DNA from 2 places in the Streptomyces sp. NPDC001822 genome. Region 1 is predicted to be linked to the other one. Evidence: riboswitches for the same ligand, from Rfam matches in the RefSeq annotation. Region 1 holds a riboswitch; the other holds the start of a gene.

Region 1 (4,736 bases):
GGATCTCCTCGAGGAAGCGCGAGGGCGGGTTGTACGAGGGCTGGCCCCAGGCACTCCGCATCGCCGCCCTGGTGAGGAACAGGCGCTCGCGGGCGCGCGTGATGCCCACATAGGCGAGCCGGCGCTCCTCCTCCAGCTCCTTCACCTGCCCCAGCGCGCGCATGTGCGGGAAGACGCCGTCCTCCATGCCGGTCAGGAAGACCACCGGGAATTCGAGGCCCTTGGCGGTGTGCAGCGTCATCAGCGTGACGACGCCGGAGCCGTCCTCGTCCTCGTCGGGGATCTGGTCGGCGTCGGCGACCAGCGCGACCTTCTCCAGGAACTCGGCGAGTGTCCCGGAGCCCTCGTCCTCGGCCCGCTCCTGCTCGAACTCCAGGGCGACGGAGGCGAGCTCCTGGAGGTTCTCGATGCGGGTCTCGTCCTGCGGGTCGGTGGAGGCCTGGAGCTCGGCGAGGTAGCCGGTGCGCTCCATGACCGCCTCCAGCACGACCGCCGGTCCGGCGCCGGACTCCACGATCGTGCGGAGCTCCTCCATGAGCGTGTTGAACCGCTTCACGGCGTTGGCCGAGCGGGCCGCCATTCCGTAGGCCTCGTCGACCCGGCGCAGGGCCTGCGGGAAGGAGATCTTCTCGCGCATGGACAGCGCGTCGATCATCGCCTCGGCCCGGTCGCCGATGCCGCGCTTGGGCACGTTGAGGATGCGGCGCAGCGGGACGGTGTCCTCGGGGTTGGAGAGGACCCGGAGGTAGGCCAGGACGTCCCTGACCTCCTTGCGCTCGTAGAAGCGCACTCCGCCGACGACCTTGTAGGGCAGCCCGACACGGATGAAGATCTCTTCGAAGACACGGGACTGGGCGTTGGTGCGGTAGAAGACGGCGACGTCGCCCGCCTTCGCCTCCCCGGCGTCCGTCAGCCGGTCGATCTCGTCGGCGACGAACTGCGCCTCGTCGTGCTCGGTGTCGGCGACGTAGCCCGCGATCCGGGTGCCTGCTCCGGCGTTCGTCCAGAGGTTCTTGGGGCGGCGGCTCTCGTTGCGCTCGATGACGGCGTTGGCGGCGGAGAGGATCGTCTGGGTGGAGCGGTAGTTCTGCTCCAGCATGATCGTCTTCGCGTCCGGGTAGTCCTCCTCGAACTGGAGGATGTTGCGGATGGTCGCGCCGCGGAAGGCGTAGATCGACTGGTCCGCGTCACCCACGACGCAGAGCTCCCCCGGGGCGTCGGCCTCTCCGGCCGGGCCGACCAGCTCGCGCACCAGCGTGTACTGGGCGTGGTTGGTGTCCTGGTACTCGTCGACCATGACGTGGCGGAAGCGCCGGCGGTAGTGCTCGGCGACGTCGGGGAACGCCTGGAGCAGGTGCACCGTCGTCATGATGATGTCGTCGAAGTCCAGGGCGTTGGCCTCGCGCAGCCGCGCCTGGTAGAGCGCGTAGGCCTGGGCCAGCGTCTTCTCGAAACCGTCGGTCGCTTGACCTGCGAAGGTCTCCTCGTCGATCAGCTCGTTCTTGAGGTTCGAGACCTTCGCCGTGAACGACTTCGGCGGGTAGCGCTTCGGGTCGAGGTCGAGATCACGGCAGACCAGCGCCATGAGCCGCTTGGAGTCGGCGGCGTCGTAGATCGAGAACGACGAGGTGAAGCCGAGGAGCTTGGACTCGCGGCGCAGGATCCGCACGCAGGCGCTGTGGAAGGTCATGACCCACATGGCGTTCGCGCGCGGGCCGACGAGGTCCTCGACGCGCTCCTTCATCTCGCCCGCGGCCTTGTTCGTGAAGGTGATCGCGAGGATCTGGCCCGGGTGCACCCCGCGCTCGGCGAGCAGGTGCGCGATGCGGTGCGTGAGCACCCTGGTCTTGCCGGAACCGGCTCCGGCGACGATGAGCAGCGGGGACCCGGCGTGCACGACGGCGGCACGCTGTTCGGTGTTCAGCCCGTCGAGCAGCGCCGCGGAGTCGACGACGGGACGCGGGGCACCGTCGCGGTAGTACGCGTCACGGGGCGGCGGCGGGCTGTCGAAGACGTCCTGGAACAGGCCCTCCGGCACCGCCTCGGGCGCGTGCTCCTCGGGGGGCGGCGGGGGGCCTTCCTCAGCGTTCTGGAGGCCGGTCAGGAAACTGTCGTCAAAGAGGCTGCTCATCGCTTCACGAGTCTAGGCGGCCGCACCGACAGCCCGGGCCGGATCGGCCGCACGGACCCCCACTGTGCGCTCACCGGCACGGTTCGCCCACGGTGCGTGAGTTCCGGAGGGCTGTACCGGCCCGACGGACCGGCTGCCGCAGAAGGTCACGGAAATGTATCGGGCATATCGGCCATCAACCTTCACAGGAGCACCACGGGTTGGTTAGCGTGCTCCGACGGGTGTCCCGAACCCACTTCAGGCGAACCACGCCGCACGGGCACCCCCGCCGAATCCGTGCTCCGCGAGGTGCCCGGAACCGGGGACCCACACGCATCACCGGGGTGAATCGGCCCGTCTCCACCGGGCCGTAGGGCAGCCTTCCGTTCCGCCCGAACCCGACAGCTAACCCGGTAGGCGGTCCACGGAAGGAGATGCCGGCCTTGGCGTCGCATCGCAAGCCGCGCACCCGGGTGCGCACGACCACCCCTGCCGTCGGTCTCACGACCGCGGCGCTCGCCTCCGTCACCCTGCTCTCCACCCAGAGCGCGACGGCGGCCCCGGCGGAGCCCAAGCCCAGCATCGAGGAAGTACAGAAGAAGGTAGACGCCCTCTACCGGCAGGCCGGTACCGCGACGCAGGAATACAACCGGGCGAAGTCCGCGTCCGCCGAGCAGCGCTCCAAGGTGGACGCGCTCCTGGAGGCGGCGGCCCAGCGGGCCGACAAGCTGAACGAGACGCGCCGCGAGCTGGGCAGTTACGCCGCCGCCCAGTACCGCAGCGGCGCGATCGCCCCGACGGCGACGTTCTTCCTGGCGGACGACCCGCAGTCGTACTTCGACCAGGACCAGCTGATGGCCCGGATGACCAGCCAGCAGCAGAAGACGGTCAACGAGTTCCGCACGCAGCAGAAGGAAGCCGCGACGAAGCGCGTCGAGGCGACCAAGAGCCTGGAGAAGCTGACCGAGTCGCAGGCCTCGCTGCGCACGAGCAAGCAGCAGGTGCAGACGAAGCTCACCGAGGCGCGCTCGCTGCTGTCGAAGCTGACCGCCGAGGAGAAGGCGCGGCTCGCCGAGCTGGAACGCAAGAAGGAGGCGGAGGCCAAGCGCAAGGCCGAGGACCTGGCCCGGAAGCAGGCCGCCGCCGACAAGGCGGAGTCCGAGCGCGCCAAGGAGGGGACCGCGGGGCAGGGCACCACGACCGGCTCGGGCTCCGGCACCGGCTCGGACAGCGGCTACGCCTCGAAGGCCGAGAAGGTCCTGGCCTTCGCTCGCGCCCAGATCGGCAAGCCGTACGTCTGGGGGGCGACGGGCCCGTCCTCGTACGACTGCTCCGGGCTCACCCAGGCAGCCTGGAAGGCGGCCGGGGTGAATCTGCCCCGCACGACGTGGGACCAGGTCGAGGTGGGCACCCGGGTGGCGACGGCGAACCTGAAACCCGGTGACCTGGTGTTCTTCTACGACGACATCAGCCACGTCGGCATCTACAAGGGCGACGGCATGATGATCCACGCGCCCAAGCCGGGTGCGAACGTCCGCGAGGAGTCGATCTACTACATGCCGATCTACGGAAGCGTGCGCCCGGCCTGAGACCCGCTCCCTCCGGGAGCGCGGCGGGCGCACGGCTCACGGAGGCCCCACACGCGCGAGGGGCCCGGGGGAGATCCCCGGGCCCCTCCTCCGTCCGCGCGGGCCGCTCAGGTCCAGAGCGTGGCGATGAAGATGTTGGCGACGGTGAGCCCGCCGACCGCGGCGAAGGCGCCCTTGCCGGCCTTCTCGTCGTCGCGCTTCACGTAGACCAGCGCGAGGATCACGACGAGGATCAGGAGCTTGATCCCGATCTTGACGTTGTTCACGTGCTGGTCGTCGGCCTGGTTCAGCCCGACGAGGGCGATACCGGTGACGAGCATGGTGAGCGCGCCGTGCAGCATGGCGGGGACGAAACGGGCCGTGCCCGCGCCCATGGCCTTCATCTGGGTGAGGAATCCGCCCAGCAGGGAGGCGATCCCGATGATGTGCAAGGCCACGAAGACATTGATGAGTACGTCCATGGCCGCAGCCTAGCCGCGGCCATATCAGCACTCTTCGGCCAGGTATGACTTAACGATGAGTTGGCGCGAGGACTGCGCGAATTGCCGGACTCCGCTTGAATTTCCCGGTCATCCCATGGAAACGAAACTGCATCTGAGGGCAATAGCTGTCATTACGCCTCTTCCCCGTGCCCCGGGTTTAGCGTCACGTCCCAGGTGACCGATTCGTTACCGCCGCCCCCGTACCGGGCGGCACCCCGGTCGCCCCGCCAGGAAATCCGGCGGCGGGCCACTCCCCCTGTGGTGGCCCGCCGCCGGACCCGGGCGGGCCCGCCGGTTTCCCCGGCGGGCAGTCGAACGGAAGGACGCACCACCCCCGTGGCCGCCCATCGCACCGCCGCTCACCGCAAGCCCAAGCAGCGCCTGTTCACCGGGCCTGCTGCCCGCACCGCCGCCACCCTCGCTCTCGCCGGCGCGGCGTCCGCCACCGCCTTCGAGGGTGCCGCCCAGGCCGATCCCCAGCTCACCCCGGCCCAGGTCAGGAGCAAGGTCGACCGGCTGTACCACGACGCCGAGGCCGCCACCGAGCGGTACAAC
Region 2 (4,736 bases), on a different contig from region 1:
TCATCGTCGACGAGGTGCAGACCGGGCTCGGCAGGACGGGGGACTTCTACGCCTACCAGCACGAGGAGGGGGTCGAGCCGGATCTGCTGTGCGTCGCGAAGGCGCTCTCCGGCGGGTACGTCCCCGTGGGTGCGACGCTCGGGAGGGACTGGATCTTCAAGCGCGTCTACTCCTCCATGGACCGGGTCCTCGTGCACTCCGCGAGCTTCGGATCCAACGCCCAGGCCATGGCGGCCGGGCTCGCCGTCCTCTCCGTGATGGAGCAGGAGGAGACCGTCGCGAACGCCCGCCGCACCGGCGACCTGCTGCGCGAACGGCTCTCCGCGCTGGTCGGCCGCTACGAGCTGCTGCACGAGGTGCGGGGGCGCGGGCTGATGATCGGGATCGAGTTCGGCCGGCCGTCGTCCCTCCGGCTGCGCAGCCGCTGGACGATGCTGCAGGCGGCAAGGAAGGGGCTCTTCGCGCAGATGGTGGTGGTGCCGCTGCTGCGCAAGCACCGCATCCTCACCCAGGTCTCCGGCGACCACCTGGAGGTGATCAAGCTGATTCCGCCCCTGGTCATCGGGGAGCCCGAGGTGGAACGGTTCGTGGCCGCGTTCACGGCCGTCATGGACGACGCGCACAGCGGCAACGGGCTGATGTGGGACTTCGGCAGGACGCTGGTGAAGCAGGCCGCCGTCAATCGCTGAACCCGGCTCCGCCCGTCTTTTGCCCCTGAGGCAATAAATTTGCCTCAGGGGAAAGTTCCTGGCCCAATGGGGGCATGAATCCTCCTGACGGAGGGGTGGCCGACGACCTTCCGGGCGTCGCCCCACGCCTGCGCGAGCTGCGCCGCGACCGCGGTCTCACCCTGGAGAGCGCCGCCGCGCGGGCGGGACTCTCCCCGGCCCACCTCTCCCGGCTCGAGACCGGGCGCCGCCAGCCCTCGCTGCCGATGCTGCTCGGTCTCGCCCGGATCTACGGTACGACCGTCTCCGAGCTCCTGGGCGAGATGCCGCCCGAACGTGACGCGATCGTCCGTGGCGGACCGATCGACGACGCACTCGGCGACGGGTCCGGCGGCTGGCTCTACCGGCAGGCCGGCGGCTCGGGACGCGCCATGCAGGCGCTGCGCGTCCACGTCCCCCACGGTACCGAGAGCGAACTCGTGCGCGTCCACCCCGGCGAGGAGTGGCTGTACGTCCTCGACGGGCGGCTGCGGGTCGTGCTCGGGGAAACCGTGCACGACCTCGGTGCGGGCGACAGCGCCCACTTCGACTCCCTCACCCCGCACCGGATCGCGGCCCTCGGTCGCGGCGGGGCGAGCCTGCTGTTCGTCCACACGCTGCTCCAGAGCCCGGCCGCCGAGCTGTGCCTCGGGCCCGCGGTCCGGCTCTGACCTCACGTATCGTTCCCGCTTCGGCCGCTCATGGAGGCCGGAGTGCCGTCGCTCCGGTCTCCCAGGGGCCGCAAGGAAGGGCTGACATGTCCGATTCCGAGTACTACGACCCGCTCACCCCGCGCCCCCGGCCGGGGGACGACCGGGACACACAGGAGCGGCGGATGCCCCGAGGGGTCGTCATCCGGCTCATCGCCTACCTGGTGGCCGGACACGTCGTCGCGGCCTTCCTCTTCCTGCTCTTCACCGTGGCGGGCAAGGGCTGAGAGCCCGACTGCCGGCCCTGCCCGTCTCCCTCCACGGCCGGGCAGGGCCCGCTCCGTCGCCGTCAGGCGCCCTCGACGAGGCGCTCACGCAGCTTCTCGCGCGTCTCGTGGCTGATCTTCAGCCCTTCGAGGAGGTAGCGGTCGGTGCTGCCCCAGGTCTCCTCGATCGTGTCGAACGCCGCGTCGAGATATTCGCGGTGGGCGCCGAAGAGCGGATTGAGCAGTTCCATGACCTCCTCCGACATGCCCACCGGCGACGTGTCGCTGCGGTGCACCTTGTAGCGGCGGTGGGCGTCGTTGGACTTGAGGTAGTCGGCCTCGATGGCCTCCTTCTCGACGCCGACCGCGAGCAGCGAGACCGCGACCGACAGGCCCGCCCGGTCCTTGCCCGCGGCGCAGTGCATGAGCGCGGGGACGCTGTCCTCGGCCAGCGCGTGCAGGACCCGGCTGTGCTCGGCAGTCCGGTCCGTGATGATCGAGCGGTAGGACAGGACCATGCGTTCGGTGCCCTTGCCGTCGGCCAGGATCGAGCGCAGCTGCTGGATGTTCCCGTCGCGCACCAGCCGCCAGAACTCCGCGCCGTCGGCCGGGTCGGAGAGCGGGATGCTGACGTTCCGGACGCCGGGCAGTTCCACGTCGTGTCCGTCGAGCTTGTGGTCGGCGGCGTTGCGGAAGTCGAAGATCGTGTGCAGGCCCAGTCCGGCGAGGAACGCGGCGTCGGCCTCGGTGGCGTGGGCCAGGTGCCCGCTGCGGAAGAGGCGCCCGAAGCGGACGGTGCGGCCGTCGCTCGTCGGGAGCCCGCCGACGTCGCGGAAGTTGCGGACACCGGTCAGGTCCACGTCCGTCGGCTCGGGGCCGGCCGGGGGGACCTCTGGCAGCTGCGTCACAAGGGCTCCTGGAGGGTCTGGCGCCGGCGCCGCTCGCCGACGGGACACGCTCGCGACGATACGACATGGCTGCATCGCGCACGCGTCGCGTCCCCGCCGTATCGCCCTGTGCGGAGGAGCGGGCAGTGTGATGTCCGTATTGGTGCATTTACTGGAACATGCCCTGATTGTGCGGGACATGAGGGGAGGCGGGTGAGCGGGATCATATCCGTGACGGTGTGTGGTGAAGGTGCCCGTGGGTATTCCGGACGCCTTACGGAAAACCAAGATCCGTAATCCACGGAGTGTGACGGGAATTCCATAACGGAATTGAATCGGGGATTCCGGCCGGGAATCCGAGGCTTGTTACCCGAGTCCTCGCTCGCCTACGGTCACGCTCAATCCGGACGGAACGCCGAATCCTGCCGCCGCCCGGAATCCGCACCGACTCACGCGTGGCAGGAGCGGGGGAACCAGGTAAGTCGCCGGCCGGAGCGATCCGGAACGGCTCGGGGTCAAGACGCGTCACCACGCGGCCGGGCATCTCCAGCCCGAACCCGACAGCTCACCTCGCAGGCGCCGGAGAGGAATTCCCCATGCCCGCACACGGCAAGCACCGTCGTAAGAAGTCCGGTCCGCTCTCCCGAGGCATCCTTGCCGCAGGGGCCGGCGGCGCCGTACTCGCCCTCCCGCTGATCGGCGCCACCGGCGCCCACGCGGCCGAGCCGGCGTCCCCTGCGGTGAAGTCCGCCGCCGTCACCCGGAGCGCGCCCGCCGCCGTCGCGAAGGACGCACCGAAGACCTACACCGTGGTCTCCGGCGACTCCCTCGCGAAGATCGCCACCGCCAAGAAGGTCAAGGGCGGCTGGCAGAAGCTGTACAAGGACAACCGCGACGTCATCGGCGGCAACCCGAGCCTGATCGTCCCGGGTATGAAGCTGACCCTCGGCGCCAAGGCGTCCGGCGCCGCGAAGCCGGCCGCGAAGGCCGCGCCCGCCGCCGAGAAGGCCGCTCCGGCCGAGAAGACCACCGCCGCGTCGGAGGCCACCGCCTCCGGCTGGGTGGCTCCGGTCGAGCACCCCACCGTCACCACCCAGTACCACGTGGCCGGCGCCAGCTGGTCCAGCGGTTACCACACGGGCTCCGACTTCCAGGCCGCCTCGGGCACCAGCGTCCGCTCCATCGGACCCGGCACCGTCGTCTCCGCCGGGTGGAGCGGTGCGTACGGCAACGAGGTCGTCATCCAGCACAGCGACGGCATGTACTCCCAGTACGCGCACCTGTCCTCGCTGGAGGTCTCGGCCGGACAGACCGTCACGGGCGGCCAGCAGATCGGCCTGTCCGGAACCACCGGCAACTCGACCGGCCCGCACCTCCACTTCGAGGTCCGCACCGGCCCGGGCTACGGCTCCGACGTCGACCCGATCGCCTACCTGCGTTCGCACGGCGTCACCATCTGAGGGACATGACCCAGGGGTCCGGTCGAGGGGCGATGCGCGACGGCGCATCGCCCCTCGGCTTATTCCGGCTTTACCAAAACCTGACCGGGTGGTCTTTGTCACCACCCGTCAACCCCTTATTACGGTCGCGTAGGTCACATTCGAGGGTGCAGGATAAGCCCTTGTGGCAGACGATTCGAGAAACAAACAACGAGGCATCATCGGGTCGTACGCAGCGATTGGCGACAGTTTCACCGAGGGCGTCGGGGACCCCGGCCCGGACGGCAGGCTCGTCGGCTGGGCGGACCGTTTCGCGGTCCTCCTCGCGGACCAGCTCCCGGTTCCCGATGCGATGGCCGGCCCGGTGGACGACCCGCACGGAATCTTCCGGTACGCCAATCTCGCCGTACGCGGACGACTCCTCGACCAGATAGTCGAGGAACAGGTACCCCGCGCGAAGCAGCTGGCCCCTGATCTGGTCAGCTTCTGCGCGGGCGGCAACGACATCCTCCGCCCGGGCTCGGACCCGGACGACGTGGCCGAGCGCTTCGAACGCGCGGTGGCCGACCTCACCCAGGCCGTCGGAACGGTGATGGTGACCACCGGCTTCGACACCCGCGGCATCCCCGTGCTCAGGCACCTGCGCGGCAAGATCGCCACCTACACCGCACACGTCCGGTCCATCGCCGACCGGTACGACTGCCCGGTTCTCGACCTGTGGTCCCTGCGTTCCGTGCAGGACCGGAGGGCCTGGGACAACGACCGGCTGCACCTCTCGCCCGAGGGT

What was found. A riboswitch is a leader RNA that binds a small molecule or an ion and turns the genes downstream of it on or off. The one in region 1 is predicted to bind cyclic di-AMP.
Region 2: it holds a riboswitch for cyclic di-AMP, as region 1 does, so the genes downstream of both, ACFYY2_RS00530 (peptidoglycan DD-metalloendopeptidase family protein) here and ACFYY2_RS06350 (NlpC/P60 family protein) in region 1, are expected to answer to the same signal.

The regions. Positions count from the first base shown of each region.
Region 1 covers NZ_JBIATW010000002.1:432,595-437,330, reverse strand. The annotation lists gene pcrA (DNA helicase PcrA) at 1-2,131, opposite strand, end outside; cyclic di-AMP (ydaO/yuaA leader) riboswitch at 2,388-2,546, shown strand; gene ACFYY2_RS06350 (NlpC/P60 family protein) at 2,545-3,699, shown strand; gene ACFYY2_RS06345 (hypothetical protein) at 3,807-4,160, opposite strand; gene ACFYY2_RS06340 (NlpC/P60 family protein) at 4,518-4,736, shown strand, end outside.
Region 2 covers NZ_JBIATW010000001.1:108,561-113,296, forward strand. The annotation lists gene ACFYY2_RS00510 (aspartate aminotransferase family protein) at 1-689, shown strand, start outside; gene ACFYY2_RS00515 (helix-turn-helix domain-containing protein) at 764-1,378, shown strand; gene ACFYY2_RS00520 (DUF6126 family protein) at 1,465-1,644, shown strand; gene ACFYY2_RS00525 (tyrosine-protein phosphatase) at 1,707-2,531, opposite strand; cyclic di-AMP (ydaO/yuaA leader) riboswitch at 2,943-3,102, shown strand; gene ACFYY2_RS00530 (peptidoglycan DD-metalloendopeptidase family protein) at 3,107-3,970, shown strand; gene ACFYY2_RS00535 (SGNH/GDSL hydrolase family protein) at 4,134-4,736, shown strand, end outside.